2 regions of the Veillonella sp. 6_1_27 genome follow, and region 2 is predicted to be linked to the other one. Evidence: riboswitches for the same ligand, from Rfam matches in the RefSeq annotation. Region 2 holds a riboswitch; the other holds the start of a gene.

Region 1 (7,878 bases), 140 kb from region 2:
GTTTATTTCTGCTGACGAGAAAAATATGAAAATGTTACAAGAAAAGGATTTGGTAACTGAAGTAAAACCATTCGTGACTAACGAACTTGTTCTTGTTGTTCCAAAAGGCCAACCTAAAGTTGAATTGAATCAAATCGCCTCCGTAAAACGTATCGTGTTGGGGAATCCTGAAACAGTACCAGCTGGTAACTATGGTAAACAGGTATTAACAAAATTAGGCGTTTGGGAACAAGTAGAACCTAATGTAGTGTATGCGAAAGACGTTAAAGCTGTAACTGCTTCTATTAGTCAAGGTGCTGGTGATGTTGGTTTCATCTACAAAACTGATGCTATTGCAGCTGGCGATGCAGTTGAAATCTCTGCTGTAACACCGGCTGACTCCCATGATCCAGTTATCTATCCAATCGGTATTATCAAAAAATATGACAACGCATTGGCAAAAGACTTCTACCAATACGTAATGAGCCCAGAAGGCCAAAAAGTATTAGAGAAATACGGTTTCTCTACTTCTAAATAAGAGTAAAACGCTAGCTTTCAGGGCTAGCGTTTTCTTATGATACAATAGAGACATTATTGGTATTATTAATAACATTATTTCTAACGGTATGCTATTTTTAACTCATTTGTAGTGATGACTGTTACATAATCTAGTTTATGATCTAGTATATGATTATAGGCATATAATTTGCTTAAAAATATTTTGGAATTAATGGATATAGTACATATTGTAGAGTTGTTGTGTATAGAAAGGGAGCGTGACATGAGTCCATTATGGCTATCGCTATGGGTAGCAAGTATAGCTCTTATCATAGTGATTGTAAGTGGTTTAGCCGCATGTTATTGGATGAATCGCTGTAAATGGAGTGGCATGGCTATTATTGATGCACTTATTACCTTGCCGCTTGTATTGCCACCAGTTGTTGTTGGCTTTGCTCTTCTCATGGTGTTTACGCCAGGCTATGCCTTTGGCGCATGGCTTGAGGCGCATGGGATGAGCGTTGTGTTTGCCGCATCTGGGGCGGTGGTAGCATCTTCAGTTATTGCGTTTCCATTATTTTATCAGACGGTGCGTTCTGCATTACAATCTGTCGATCATAATATGGAGGACGTAGCGCGCACATTGGGTGCTTCAGAGTTACGTATCTTTTTTACTATTTCTGTACCACTCGCTTGGAAAGGCATTTTGACGGGCAGTATTTTAGCATTTTGTCGTGCTATGGGCGAATTTGGAGCTACAATTTTGATTGCCGGTAATATTCCACGGGTAACACGCACCATGCCACTTGCTATCTACTCTTATGTAGAGGCAGGGCAGTACATGGATGCCTTTGAATTAGTTATATATATATGTGTTCTTACATTGGCGTTGTTGAGCGGGATTCACCTCATCACAAAGGGCTCTTTATTCCGCCACATTGATAATAATTAGGAGGTCTGATGATTACATTTTCCTTTACTGTAGCTAGGCCTTCTGTAACTGTGAAAGCTGATGGTGTACTTTCTTCTGGTATTACCGTGTTAACAGGCCAATCTGGCAGTGGTAAAAGTACATTTATTAAGTGTATTGCAGGGCTTGTAAAACCGACTACAGGTAGCATTCAACATGATGAAACTATATGGGTTGATCGTGACAAAAAAATCTGGGTACCTGCTCAAGAACGTCAGGTTGGCTATATGCCACAAGGTAATATCGTATTTCCACATTTATCGGTGGAACATAATATTACCTATAGTAAACGAGGCACGCCAGAGATGTGTGATAGCTTATTAAAACGTTTAGGCCTTGAGAAATATCGTAAAACGAAAGCAGGTAGCTTATCTGGCGGTGAGCAGCAACGCGTTGCATTGGGGCGTGCTCTTTACTCTAAACCAACCATCTTGCTTCTTGATGAACCATTATCTGCACTAGATTGGAATTTACGTAAGCATGTTCGAGAGGATCTTGTTTCCATTATTCGCGAATGGGATGTGCCATGTGTATGGGTTACCCATGATGAAAGCGAAGTAGAAGCTGTAGGAGATAGACATTGGACCTGTGAAGACGGGCTCATTGTGATTTCTAAATAACCATGGTTTATTTTTAGGAGTTATACTTTAGGAATATAGATATTAACGTTTATTGTAATATGCTCAAGTTTTATTTAATATAAAAGAACCTCCTTCATAAGTAATGAAGGAGGTTCTTTCTATTATAGTTTACTTTCTATAGTTGAATTAGCTGTTTTGCTTATACAGCCTACGATAACGGTTACGATGAATGCCATAACAAAGGATGGAAGCGTAGCACCTATTGTACTTTCACTATGTAACATATAGTGATATAAGCCAACGGATACAGCCCAGATTAGACCTCGTAGGAGATAGGCGGACAAACTTTTGACTGGTTGGCGATTGACAAAATAGTCTGCCAACAAGATGGCAATCATTGGAGCAAAGACGGATCCGATGAGATATAGGAATTCTGTAATATCGTCCATCGGATATAGGATAGCTGCAATGCTGCCGACAATGGTTATGATAGCAGCTACACCTTTGCTAGATGCTCCATTATAGATGGTCGTACTAGATACACCAGCTGAGTAAGCGTCCATAAAGGTCGTAGTTACTGTTGAGAAGATGATGACGATGAGCCCTGTAAGACCAAGGCCTGCGTTCATCATAATAGTAATGATAGAGTCCCCACCGCCGAAGATCGCCGCGCTAAGACCTAAGGTGTACATGGCGACGCTCGTTACGGTGTAGATGGTAGCACTTGTTAGTGATGCGGAGAAAGGATTGTTACTTTCACGGGTATAATCACTGATGAGAGGTAGCCAAGATAAGGGCATAGCGATTGATAGCTCAAGGGCTGCTATAAAGCTCATATTGCCGTTAGTCATGAGGCTACTGTCACTAGGCCATTGAGAAATCATGTGAACTCCCATGTAGAGTGTGAGGCCTAGTAATAAAACAGATACGATGGCTTGAATATAGCCTGTATTGTGAAGACCGATGAAGAGCCATAAAATGACGAGCGCCCCAATAGCAATAGTCCAAATCATAGGAGATAGAGGCGCCAGTTCTTGTAAGGCAAGCATGGCATCGTAAATCATGATACTAGTCCAACCGATGAGTTGGATCATATTTAAAAAGGCAAAGCCCTTTGCCCCTAGTGGGCCAAAGCTAAAGGCTGTCGTGTTCATACTGCCTTGCCGCAAGCGGCCACCGATGAGGCCAGCTCCAAAGAGCAGAATACCGCCGATGATATGGCCTAAGATGATGGCATATAGTCCTTGGGTGAGGCCTAAGGGTGCCAGATAGGTACCGGTCATGATCTCTGCTATAGATAGGGCGGCACCAAACCATATCATGGCAAACTGTGATTGTGTAATGTGTGTATCTTTCATACGTCCTCCTTGCCAGGAAGTCATAGAAAAAGCCGAGCTCACAGGAACTCGGCTATTAATCCTCTATGTTCCCTACGTTGGCATTATCCAAATCAGGTTATGGGTTAAAGCATTAGCTTACTCTCAGCCCACTCTTGTGAGCACCCCATTATGGTTTCATTATACGAGGTGGTGCGGGAACCGTCAATTCTTTTGTTGCATAGATTGTATAATGATGTTATAACTAGAGTATAAATATATATTGCCACTAGGGGTGCTTTTGCTGAGATTGACCATTCAAAACCCTAGACCTGATCCAGATAATACTGGCGTAGGGAAGTGGAGTGAAACATAATACTAAATTATTACGAGACCATTCCATTTGAGGTGGTCTCATTTTTATTTAGTTGGAGGTATTATGAAAAAACTGATTATTGCTAGTATATGTGTAGCCTTAGGTGTCGTCTTATCAACTACGTCGATTCCCATTGGCCCGGCCCGAATTTTTCCATTTCAACATATGATAAATGTGATCTTAGCCGTTATAGTTGGGGCGAGATTCTCTGTAGGCGCAGCCTTTAGTACCTCTTGTTTACGTAATGTACTAGCGCTAGGTTCTCCCTTAGCCTTTCCAGGCAGTATGATTGGCGCTTGGTTATCTGCGTATCTATATAAGAAGTACAATGCCATATGGGCGGCGGCTCTAGGAGAAATCATCGGTACAGGGATTATTGGTGCTCTTGTGAGCTATCCGATTGCTCATTTCCTATTAGGCAAACCATTGGCCTTGTTGACCTTGATTACATCCTTCTCCATGAGTTCTATTGGAGGCGCCTGTATTGGTTTCGTGGTATTACAAATCTTATCTCGACGTAATCTGCTACACAAGGAGGCATAATGAAATTACATACTGCATTGACAATTGCCGGTACTGACCCTAGTGGTGGCGCTGGCATTATGGCCGATCTAAAATCATTCCAAAGCCGCCATGTATATGGTATGGCAGTGGTTACCTCCGTAGTAGCCCAAAATACAACAGGGGTTCACCACGTAGAACACTTATCGCTAGAAAGCATAGAAAAACAGTTACACGATGTATATTCAGATATTCTTCCTCAAGCCGTTAAGACAGGCATGATTGCTTTACCAGAGATGATGGATCTCATCTATCCGTATGTGAGTAAGAACATCCCTTATGTGATGGATCCAGTTATGATTGCCACTAGCGGTGATCGACTTGTATCGGATGAGGCCGTCGATTTCTTAAAATCTAAACTCATTCCGGTCGCCACAGTCATTACACCTAATCGTAGCGAGGCAGAGGTGTTAGCAGACATGTCTATCTCTTGTGAAAGTGACATCACAATAGCAGCTAAGCGTATTTTACATGAATTAGGACCTCGAGTGGTTATTATAAAAGGCGGCCATATTGGAGATGATGCTACGGATTATGCTTTCACCAAAGATGGAGATGTGCGTACGTGGACGAGTCCTAAATATGATACTGTTCATACTCACGGTACGGGCTGTACCTTCTCAGCAGTTATTACGGCAGAGCTCGCTAAAGGACGTGATGTAATGGATGCTATTGGTATTGCAAAGGACTATATCGCTCTAGCTATTAAACATAACCCTGCACTTGGTCATGGCTGTGGACCTGTTAATCATATGGCTTATGGTTTATTGGTAAATGGCCCTCAAACGATGGATGAACTTTTGAAAAATGACTAGAGGAGATAGTTATATGATCTACAACAATCCAAATATAAATGGTTCAAATTGGCCCGAACTGAATATATTAGAGACTCTACGCAAAAAAAATCCTCTTGTTATTTGTATTACCAATGATGTGGTGCGGACCTTTACGGCTAATGGTTTACTAGCCATCGGTGCATCACCCGTAATGAGTGAGTGTAGCGAAGATTTAAAAGATCTTATCGTTCATGCTGCGGCTCTACTCATTAATATTGGGACAGTTACACCAGATAAGGTTACCTATTACAAAGAGGCTATTAAATTAGCGAAGGCTCATGAGGTACCTATTGTGCTAGACCCTGTGGGCTGTCACGCCGGAGCTTATCGATTATCTGTTGTTTTAGACTTGATTAAAACCGGTGCTATTTCGTTGCTACGAGGGAACCAAAGTGAAATTAAAGCCATCTATGATGCTCTTAATACAAATCATAAGATTGACAGTTCTCTCTCTGGTAAGGGCGTAGATGGGGCACAAGTTGAGGATAGCGCAATTATAACGTATCGTCTTGCACGCCAAATTAATTGTCCTGTTGTCGCAACGGGCGAAGAGGACTACGTTTCTGATGGAACTCGTGTATTTGCAGTTCCTCATGGTCATCCAATCATGACAGCGGTAACAGGGACCGGCTGTCTATTAGGGGCTGTCTTAGCTGCATTCTTTAGTTCCTATTATCCATTCATGCATAACATGTCTATCGGTGAGTTTCTTGCGTATGCACTGGCTTACTATGGACTTGCTGGTGAAAGTGCGGTTAAGGTGAGCGGTGTAAAACCTGGCAGCTTTAGTGTGGCATTTATGGATGCCTTATATGAATTCGATGATGCGATGCTTTTATCTGGAAATAGAATACGGCCCGTAGTTGTACCCGATCAATTAAAGGTATATTTTATTAGTGGTACACAGGATGTAGGATTTAATGAAAGACATTTATTGGAAACTGTTGAAGCTGCTTGTCGGGGTGGCGTGACATGCTTTCAGTTTAGAGAGAAGGGCACAGGAACATTAGAAGGGCAACAGAAACTAGAATTAGCTCAGCAGTTAAAAGAAATTTGTGCTATGTATAATGTGCTTTATATTATTAATGACGATGTAAATTTAGCAGTGGCTGTTAATGCTGATGGTGTTCACGTAGGACAAGAGGATATGCGTTTAGAAGACGTTCGTAATCTTGTAGGAAATAAGGTTGTTGGTATATCCATTCATTCTGTGGAGGAACTTCATAAGACTGATGTAGTGTATGCAGATTGTGTCGGTGTAGGTCCTATGTATGCCACAAGTAGCAAACCTGATGCTCAAGAGCCATGCGGACCAGATCGTATTACTGAGTTACGAGCAGAAGGTCTAACATTACCGTGCGTTGGTATTGGGGGTATTACCTTAGATAACGCAACGCCTGTTTTGCAAGCTGGTGCCAGTGGAGTAGCCGTAATATCTGCTATTGCTCATGCAGATAATCCATATGAAGCAGCAGAAGAATTTAAAAATTTAGTAGATAATATTAAGTGATATGTTTTTATAACTCAATAGTAAATAATAAGCACTATACAAAGGAAATAAAAAACATATTATAGTGAATAGAATAAAATATAGTAGACAAAATAAAAATCTAACAAAAGAATGCAAAAAAAGACGATGACAAATGTCATCGTCTTTTTGTTAAGGAAGTTGTCAGTACTTACTGTAAGTTTAGATTATACTTACAGGTATAGTTTTATTAAAATCTGTACTTACAGGTTATTAATCTAGTTAGTGTCGTACTTACAGATTAGATGGATTCAACGAAACGGTGGAAGAAAGCTTGTGGATGTGCACATACAGGGCAAATTTTTGGAGCTTCTTCACCAACGTGTACGTAACCACAGTTAGCACAGATCCAAGCTACTGGTTCGTCATTGTGGAATACTTTGTTACCGGATACTTGAGCTGCTAATGCAAGGTAACGAGCTTCATGACGAGCTTCGATTTTACCAACTTCGCGCATTTGGAAAGCGATTTTAGCAAAGCCTTCTTTTTCAGCTTCGTCAGCGAATTCTTTGTACATTGTAGTATGTTCGTAGTTTTCACCAGCTGCTGCATCGCGAAGGTTAGCTTCGATATCAGCGGAAATATCGCCACCATGAAGAGCTTTGAACCACAATTTAGCATGTGCAGATTCGTTGTGAGCTGTTTCTTCGAAATAGTCAGCGATTTCGTTCATGCCAGCTTTACGAGCTGCACTAGCGTAGAATGTATATTTTTGGAATGCTTGGGATTCGCCAGCAAATGCTGCTTGAAGATTTTTTTCAGTGTTAGAACCTTTTAATTCTGCCATTTTAATACTCCTTTGTACTTACGATAATTTTCAAAATTGTTACTTAACGTATATATTCATAACCACTTGGTTGTGAATGCAATGGAATAGAATACTTATTCTATCAATTTCGAGGGCGACTTCGCCTTAGTAAGAAAACTTATTCTTAGATCAAATAGACACTTGCCTAACTCTTAAAATAGTACTTACTTATTTGTGTATTTCGGCACTTGCCGTCTTAACAGTTTTATATACAATGTGTTATCCGTATACTTAACGAATAATCATTGTTGACTATATTGTAACATACTAAATGAGAAATGCAAGTCTTTTTGTAAAATTTATTTCGAAAATTTTCTAAATGATAAATATTATCAATGCAGTAAAAATGTGGGTTTATAAAGATTGAATAGTATGGGATTTATAAAAAATCTCTATTTTGATATTGAGAATGATAACTAAATAAA
Region 2 (7,878 bases):
TACGCACGCCACATTGGCTAAAGCTACCAGAAATAATATCTCCTTCGTGACATATAAAAGGTATGTATCGAGGCACGACTATATTATTAATAGTGGGATGCATATCAGCCCCTGTAAAAGCAACAATACATGTACCTTGAACCGTTAGTGTAGGCGGTAGCACGGTGCATTCTAAAGCACCTAAAGGCTCCTTGTTTCCTACTAAAGCCTGCCCCAATAGATAGCTTTCACTATCCATAGGCCCCGCTACAGGCATACCATATTGTTGATAGCCGACTCGTCCTGCATCTTGAATCGTTGTATACATCCCTGGTCCATCTACGTGGATTGAAGCTTTCTTAAAACTATTTAAAGCCACGCAAATCACCTACCTCTACTTCATGTACAACAGGAGCATAAGCTGAACCTAAGGATTTGATGCGATAAAATTCAGTATCATCGATGGGCACATAACGAACGTAGTCCCCTGCTCTTAATAATGCAGCTTGTTTTTTAGACATATCATACATAGTCACAGGTGTGCACCCAATGATCTGCCATCCCCCTGGAGAATCTGATGGATATGTGCCAGTCTGTTCTCCTGCAATACCTACAGACCCGGCAGGAATCAAAATTCTTGGCGAAGACAACCGCGGAGTTGCAATGCGAGGATCCATTCCACCTAAGTAAGTAAAACCAGGAATAAAACCTAACATATAAACCAAATAATCAGTACCACTATGAATGGATACAACCTCAGCTTCACTTATATGATTGTGAGAGGCTACAAAGCCTAGATCTGGACCATACTCGCCACCGTATATGGTCGGGATTTCAACAATCGTAACACGTTCATTTGCGCTGTCTGTTACAGATTCTTGTAATATAGGATTAAGAGTTCCACAAATGTCGGTATACGTATATACCATTGCATCATATTGAACAAGCAATGCACAGTATGTAGGAACTAGTTCAATAATTCCATCTAGCTGTAAGAGTTTAATCTGCTCTATAACTTGTCGGATTTGTCGATTAATCTTTGGATCGATTGCTTGACCAAAATCAATAGAGATAGCGCAATCCCCTACAGGTGAAATTGTAGGTTTCATATGTACCTCCTACTATAACTAGAAAGGACCATCACATTCAAGACGAACGTAATGGTGCTTTCACAGATAATTAATTAACCTAGTAACTTAGCAATGCCCTTTAAAGATGTAACACCAATGTAAGATGTTACGAGCACTACAATCCACCCTGTATAATATAAAAGTTTATTGTGTTTATATGTTCCTACGATTTCAGATTTATGAGTTGCGACAAGCATAACTGCCAATGTAACAGGTAATATTAACCCATTTACAGAACCGGCTAAAATCAATAGAGATGCTGGTTTACCAATAAAAATCAGGATACATGTAGAAATAAAGATAAATGCCATAATAGTCAATTTTTCATTTCGTTCTACCACCTTAAACAATGTTTTTAAGAAGGATACTGATGTGTAGGCAGCCCCTACTACAGAGGTCAATGCGGCACAGAAGAACACTATACCGAATAATTTATGCCCGATTTCACCAGCTCCTAAAAGAAAAGCAGAGCCAGCTGGATCCTTAGCATCTAGTACAAATCCCATAGATACCACACCAAGAACAGCTAAGAATAATAATATACGAACTAGCGCATCAACAGACATGCCCATAATCGCTGCACGACGTACATCCTTTAAATGTTCTTGACCTGTAATACCAGCATCAATAAGGCGATGACCACCAGAGAATGTTATATAGCCACCTACGGTCCCTCCAATAAGAGTTATCGTAGCAAGCCACGGATAATTCGTAGGTACTATCGCATGAGTCACTGCTGTCCCTACCGGGGGATTCGTTGAAAATGCTACATAAGCAATGAGGACGAGCATAACCGTACCGAGTACTTTAGCCGTATTATCTAGAACACCACCCATCTTCTTAGATGTAAATAGTAAGATGCCCAAAATACCACTAATAGCCGCTGCTGTTGTTGTGTCGATACCAAATATAATATTGAGGCCCATAGAAGCACCACCAATATTACCGATATTAAAGGCTAATCCACCAAGGGAAATTAAAAATGCCACTATATACCCAAGGCCTGGTAATACCTTATTCGCAATATCTTGACCGCGCATTTGGGATACACCAATAATTGTCCACACATTAAGCTGTGCAATAATAGAGAAAATAACGGATATAACGATAGCAAATGCAAAGTCTGCTTTCAGCTCATTTGTAAACGCTGCTGTTTGCAACATAAAGCCAGGCCCAATAGATGACGTGGCCATTAAGAAAGCTGCCCCTAATAGGACAGAGAAACTCGCTTTACCTGTAATTGGTTTCATAGGAACCTCCAAAATAATAATTAATCTATGTCATACTTATTGCTTAAAGCTCATACTTGCTTTTAATACTTATATTCGTATTTTCTGTTAGTATTAATTAAGCATTTATTTTAATGTTCTTAATAGTGTTATCGGTGTTGAAAATTCGCCACCGTTATACCAGCTTTTGATAGCCCTTCCCGAATATACTTTGTGAAAGCTATCGCTTCAGGATTATCTCCATGAACACATATGGAGTCAGCCACAATATCAATGGTCTTCCCCGTATTAGTAACAACCTTCCCCTTTGTAACCATCATGAGAACTCGGTCTAAAGCCTCTTGTGGGTCTTTGATGAAAGCACCTACTTCTGTACGAGGAACCAATGTTCCCTCCTCTGTGTAGCCACGATCGGCAAACACCTCCTGTATAACAGGAATACCTCGTCGCTGTGCCTCTTGAGCAATATAGCTACCGCTCAATACCATAGCCGCAATATTGGGATTTACTGCTTGTAAACCATCTAAAATTGCATCAGCTATTACAGGCGTAACACAAGCTGTATTGTAAAAGGCACCGTGTAACTTCATATGCTGTAAAATAAGGTCATGGCTATCACAAAAAGCTTGTAGTGCGCCCAGTTGGTATATCATATAGGCTTTTGCCTCCGCAGGATTTACTGCCATCGCACGACGGCCAAATCCCATCAAATCTGGATAACCAGGATGTGCCCCTACGGCTACGCCCTTTTCTTTACACATGCGGACAGTCGCATCCATAATAAGAGGATCTCCAGCGTGCCAACCACAAGCAATATTAGCACTTGTTACGTGATTTAATACTTCACTATCCATACCTAATGTATAATTACCAAAACTTTCGCCTAAATCACTATTTAAATCTACATAATGAGACATATACTATTACCTCTCCATCTTCATCTATTTTATAAATTCTATAGAATATCGAATTTAATGATACGATTATACTAAATAAACCTATATCTTAGCAAGGATATTTATCAAATCTACAAAATTATTTTATAAATACAAAAACCACAAGATTAAAATCTTGTGGTTTGTATGTATACTCTTTTTTATCTGACCCTACTATATCCCATCATGAGCTCATAAATAGTATTTTGTATATTATCCGATTCTGTTATTTCAGAAACGGCACAAATAAAATCGGGATGCACTTGCCAAACGGTATCAGCATTTGTGGTTTTAATGCCCCCAATAGCAACAATGGGAGCCTTACTAAACTGCTTTGCCCAATATATATAAGAAATGCCTACAGGATTAGCATTGGGTTTTGTTTGTGTAGAAAAAATAGGCCCTACCCCAATATTACCTATAGTAAATGTATCCAATATATCAATTACCTCCTACAAAGCTAACGATTTCTAATCTGTCAGCAGCCGTTAATTTAGTGGTTGTATATGCTTCCTTACTAAGAATCTCTCCATTAAGCTCAACTACAAAGTGTTTACCAGAATAGCCTAATTCATCAAGAATCAAATGAAGTTGCTCACCTACAACATACTTTGGCTCTCCATTAACAATCAAATCCATAATGACCTCCCATATGAAAAAGCTTATAAAATATCAATATATTCTTCTTGTAAAGCTTTATTCATACTGCGTACAGCACAAAACTTGCCACACATCGAACAGGTTTCACTATGGTCTTCCTCCGGTGCTCTACTTTCACGAATAGAACGAGCCCGTTCAGGATCAAGGGCACAAGCATATTGTGCCTTCCAATCGAGAACTTGACGTGCCTTAGCCATAGTGTCATCTATATCTCTTGCATTAGGAATACCACGAGCAATATCTGCAGCATGCGCCGCTATTTTGAAAGCCATAATTCCGTCTTTTACATCATCTGCATTTGGTAAGGCTAAATGTTCCGCTGGTGTAACGTAGCATAAGAAGGATGCACCATACATACCCGCTACAGCGCCACCAATAGCAGCCGTAATATGGTCATAGCCTGGAGCAATATCTGTGACGAGCGGTCCCAACACATAGAATGGCGCTCCATCACACAAGGACTCTTGTATCTCCATATTCATTTGTATTTGATGTAAAGGTACATGCCCAGGTCCTTCAATCATAGCTTGTACACCATATTGTTTCGCTCGTTTTGCCAATTCACCAAGCCTTACAAGCTCTTCAATTTGGCACACATCAGTGGCATCCGCCAAGCAACCTGGACGACAAGCATCACCTAAAGACAACGTAACATCATATTCTTTGCAAATCTTTAAGATTTCATCATAGTATTCGTAGAATGGATTTTCATGGCCTGTCATGCTCATCCACGCAAATACCAAACTACCTCCGCGGCTAACAATATTAAGCAACCGTTTATGATTCTTGATTTGATCTATTGTTTTTCTCGTAATACCACTGTGGATAGTAATAAAATCTACACCATCTTGAGCGTGTAATCGGATAGTGTCCAAGAAGTCTTGAGCCGTTAATTCACCTAAATCTTTTTGATGATGAATGACACTATCATAAATAGGCACCGTACCAATCATTACTGGTGATGTCTCGATTAATTTACGTCTAAAAATACGAGTATCACCATGAGTTGAAAGATCCATGATTGACTCTGCTCCAAGTCGAATAGCTCGATTAACCTTTTCAATTTCGCTATCATAATCAGTAACGTCTTTTGATGTACCTAAATTAACATTGACTTTAGTTCTAAGACGCTTACCAATCCCCTCTGGCGAAATGCTAGTATGTTGCTTGTTACAAGGAATAACAACCTTGCCTGAGGCCACTAGGGAACGTAATACCTCTTCATCCATACGTTCTTTTTCCGCGACAACTTTCATTTCCTTCGTAACTACACCAGCCACAGCCGATTCCAATTGTGTCATAAACATTTTTACATCCTCCTATATAAAAGACATATATAGTTAGGTATGCAAAAATGGGTATCGAACAAAATGATCGATACCCATATTAAGTATTAGCGTGCTTCCTACGCGGGCATGATCCCGATCAGGTATAAAGGTCAGGTGCTCGCAGCCCTTTCTCAGCCTATATAATAGGCTCCCTTGCATACTCACTATATAATTATGCTATTAATATTACTACTTTATTCAGATTTGTCAAATGATTATTCCGACACTTTTACGTCTATTATTTATTTCTCAGCCTTATCTTGGTCTTTGCTATCATCGGAATCTGCTTTTTCAGAGATTACAATATGACCATCCTTAACATCGGCAAGCAAGTGTTTAGCATCGATGTGATCCAAGTAGAAATCAGTTACATTATCGCGGATTTCAGATTCGATAACACGACGTAATGGACGAGCGCCCATAGTTTTGTCATACCCTTGTTCCATCAACAATTCTTTAGCTGCATCTGTTACATCAAGAGTGATATCTTTTTTAGCTAAAGTTTTATTCACTTGATCAAGCATCAAATCTACAATTTTTTTCAAATCTTCTTTGCTCAATTGATTGAACTCGATAACTGCGTTGAAGCGATTCAAGAACTCTGGACGGAAGAATGGAGCGATGCGTTCCATTACATCTACTTTATTTTCATCATCATTGTCATTACCATAACCAAAACCCGCATTGGATGTAGCGATGATAACGGTATTTTTAAAGTTTACTGTGTTACCTTGACCATCTGTTAAGCGACCATCGTCCAATACTTGTAAAAGTAATGTAATAACTTGAGGGTCTGCTTTTTCGATTTCATCGAATAATACGATGGAATAAGGATTACGACGTACGCGTTCAGTCAATGTGTTAGAGTTATCTTCATAACCAACATAACCAGCTGTAGCACCGATTAATTTAGATACGGCTGTGCGATCACTATATTCGGACATATCCAAGCGAATGATTGCATCTTTGTTACCAAACATATCTAGAGCTAATTGTTTAGCTAATTCTGTTTTACCAACGCCAGTAGGACCTACGAATAAGAAGCTACCGATTGGACGGTTGCCTTCGTCAAAGCCTGCACGGTTACGACGAATTGCTTTAGATACAGCTTCTACTGCTTTATCTTGACCAATTACATGAGCTTCTAAACGAGATTTCATGTCTTTCAAGCGCTCGATATCGGATGCACCCATTTGAGATACAGGGATACCTGTCATTCTTTCAACGGCTTCTGCTACATCGTTAACCTTAGCCACTACCTTTTGATTTTCTGTATGGTTATCAAGCTCTGCTTGTAACTTTTGAATACGCATTTTTTCATTAATCGCAGATTCATAGTCTTCTTTTTGAGCATATTCCTCTTGTTTTGCTTTAGCATCAGCAATATCTGCTTCCAATGTTTTAATATCTGTTACAGGATGTTGAGATGCCAAGTGAGCTGCTGTTACATCGATTAAATCAATGGCTTTATCAGGCAAGCTACGTTGTGGAATATACTGTACGGAATAATCTACAGCTGCTTTCAACACCGCATCTGGCAATTCAATATTATGATGCGCTTCGTACAATGGACGAATGCCTTGTAAGATTTTGAAAGTATCCTCTGCAGATGGCGCGTTTACCTTTACCTCATTAAAACGACGAGCGAGAGCCGCGTTTTTCATGATTGTATTACGGTATTCATCTTGTGTTGTAGCACCAATTACAGTCATTTCACCACGAGACAAGGCAGGTTTTAAGATATCTGCCAAGCCTTTGGAGCCTTGACCATCACCGGTAGAACCAGCACCCAAAATTTGGTGGATTTCGTCGAAGAACAAAATAATATTGCCAGCGGCTTTTACCTCTTTAATAAGGTTTTGAATATTTTCTTCGAAAGAACCACGGTATTGAGTACCAGCTTCCAATCCGGAAATATCGATGGAAATGATCTCTTTATTTTTAATAGCTGCTGGAACATCACCATTTACAATAGCTTGTGCCAAGCCTTCTACTACTGCAGTTTTACCAACACCAGCATCACCTACAAGTACAGGATTATTTTTAGTACGACGTGCTAAGATTTCTGCTGTTTCTTGGATTTCTTTGTTACGACCAATGACAGGATCAAGTTTACCATCACGAGCTTGTTGAGTTAAGTTTGTCCCCAAACGAGCAAGGATTCCATCTTGTTTAATTTTACCTTGTTGCGCAGCTTGAGCAGCTTGCATTTCTTCATTAGATGGTAAGCGACCAGTTTGACGATAAAACGCAAACTCTTCTGGAGTTACTTCACGACCATTAATCTTATAACTACGTCGTTCCGTGGAATAACCACCCATATTACCCATCAATTGATTAAACAAATCATTCATGCTAGAAAATTCATTACCAAAGTTATTAAAGTTGTTGTTCATATATATTACCCCCTCATACATCATAGAGTTTAACTATTTGACTAATACTATTTTTACTGGGTTTATTTACCCTACGACATTATAATAACCCTCAAAAGTCAAAAAGTCAATATATCAAAGTGTAATTTTTTGACTTTTATTTTGACTAATTTGATTTATATGGAATAAACACAGATAAATATTAGCTTTATAGCGGGTAATTAATTTTGAACTTTTAAGTT

The links. A riboswitch is a leader RNA that binds a small molecule or an ion and turns the genes downstream of it on or off. The one in region 2 is predicted to bind thiamine pyrophosphate.
Region 1: linked by a shared signal. The riboswitch ahead of thiW (energy coupling factor transporter S component ThiW) and the one ahead of thiC (phosphomethylpyrimidine synthase ThiC) in region 2 are both predicted to bind thiamine pyrophosphate.

Annotation. Positions count from the first base shown of each region.
Region 1 is NZ_GG770217.1:162,040-169,917, reverse strand. Features, by position in the region: gene modA (molybdate ABC transporter substrate-binding protein) at 1-517, shown strand, start outside; gene modB (molybdate ABC transporter permease subunit) at 761-1,429, shown strand; gene HMPREF0874_RS07825 (ATP-binding cassette domain-containing protein) at 1,438-2,067, shown strand; gene cytX (putative hydroxymethylpyrimidine transporter CytX) at 2,190-3,386, opposite strand; TPP riboswitch at 3,439-3,544, opposite strand; TPP riboswitch at 3,626-3,720, shown strand; gene thiW (energy coupling factor transporter S component ThiW) at 3,784-4,263, shown strand; gene thiD (bifunctional hydroxymethylpyrimidine kinase/phosphomethylpyrimidine kinase) at 4,263-5,096, shown strand; gene thiM (hydroxyethylthiazole kinase) at 5,110-6,627, shown strand; gene rbr (rubrerythrin) at 6,887-7,432, opposite strand.
Region 2 is NZ_GG770217.1:19,734-27,611, forward strand. Features, by position in the region: gene HMPREF0874_RS07105 (biotin-dependent carboxyltransferase family protein) at 1-307, opposite strand, end outside; gene pxpB (5-oxoprolinase subunit PxpB) at 345-1,088, opposite strand; gene HMPREF0874_RS07115 (NRAMP family divalent metal transporter) at 1,163-2,359, opposite strand; gene HMPREF0874_RS07120 (LamB/YcsF family protein) at 2,488-3,255, opposite strand; gene HMPREF0874_RS07125 (thiamine phosphate synthase) at 3,435-3,710, opposite strand; gene thiS (sulfur carrier protein ThiS) at 3,715-3,912, opposite strand; gene thiC (phosphomethylpyrimidine synthase ThiC) at 3,936-5,240, opposite strand; TPP riboswitch at 5,319-5,426, opposite strand; gene HMPREF0874_RS07140 (ATP-dependent Clp protease ATP-binding subunit) at 5,504-7,657, opposite strand.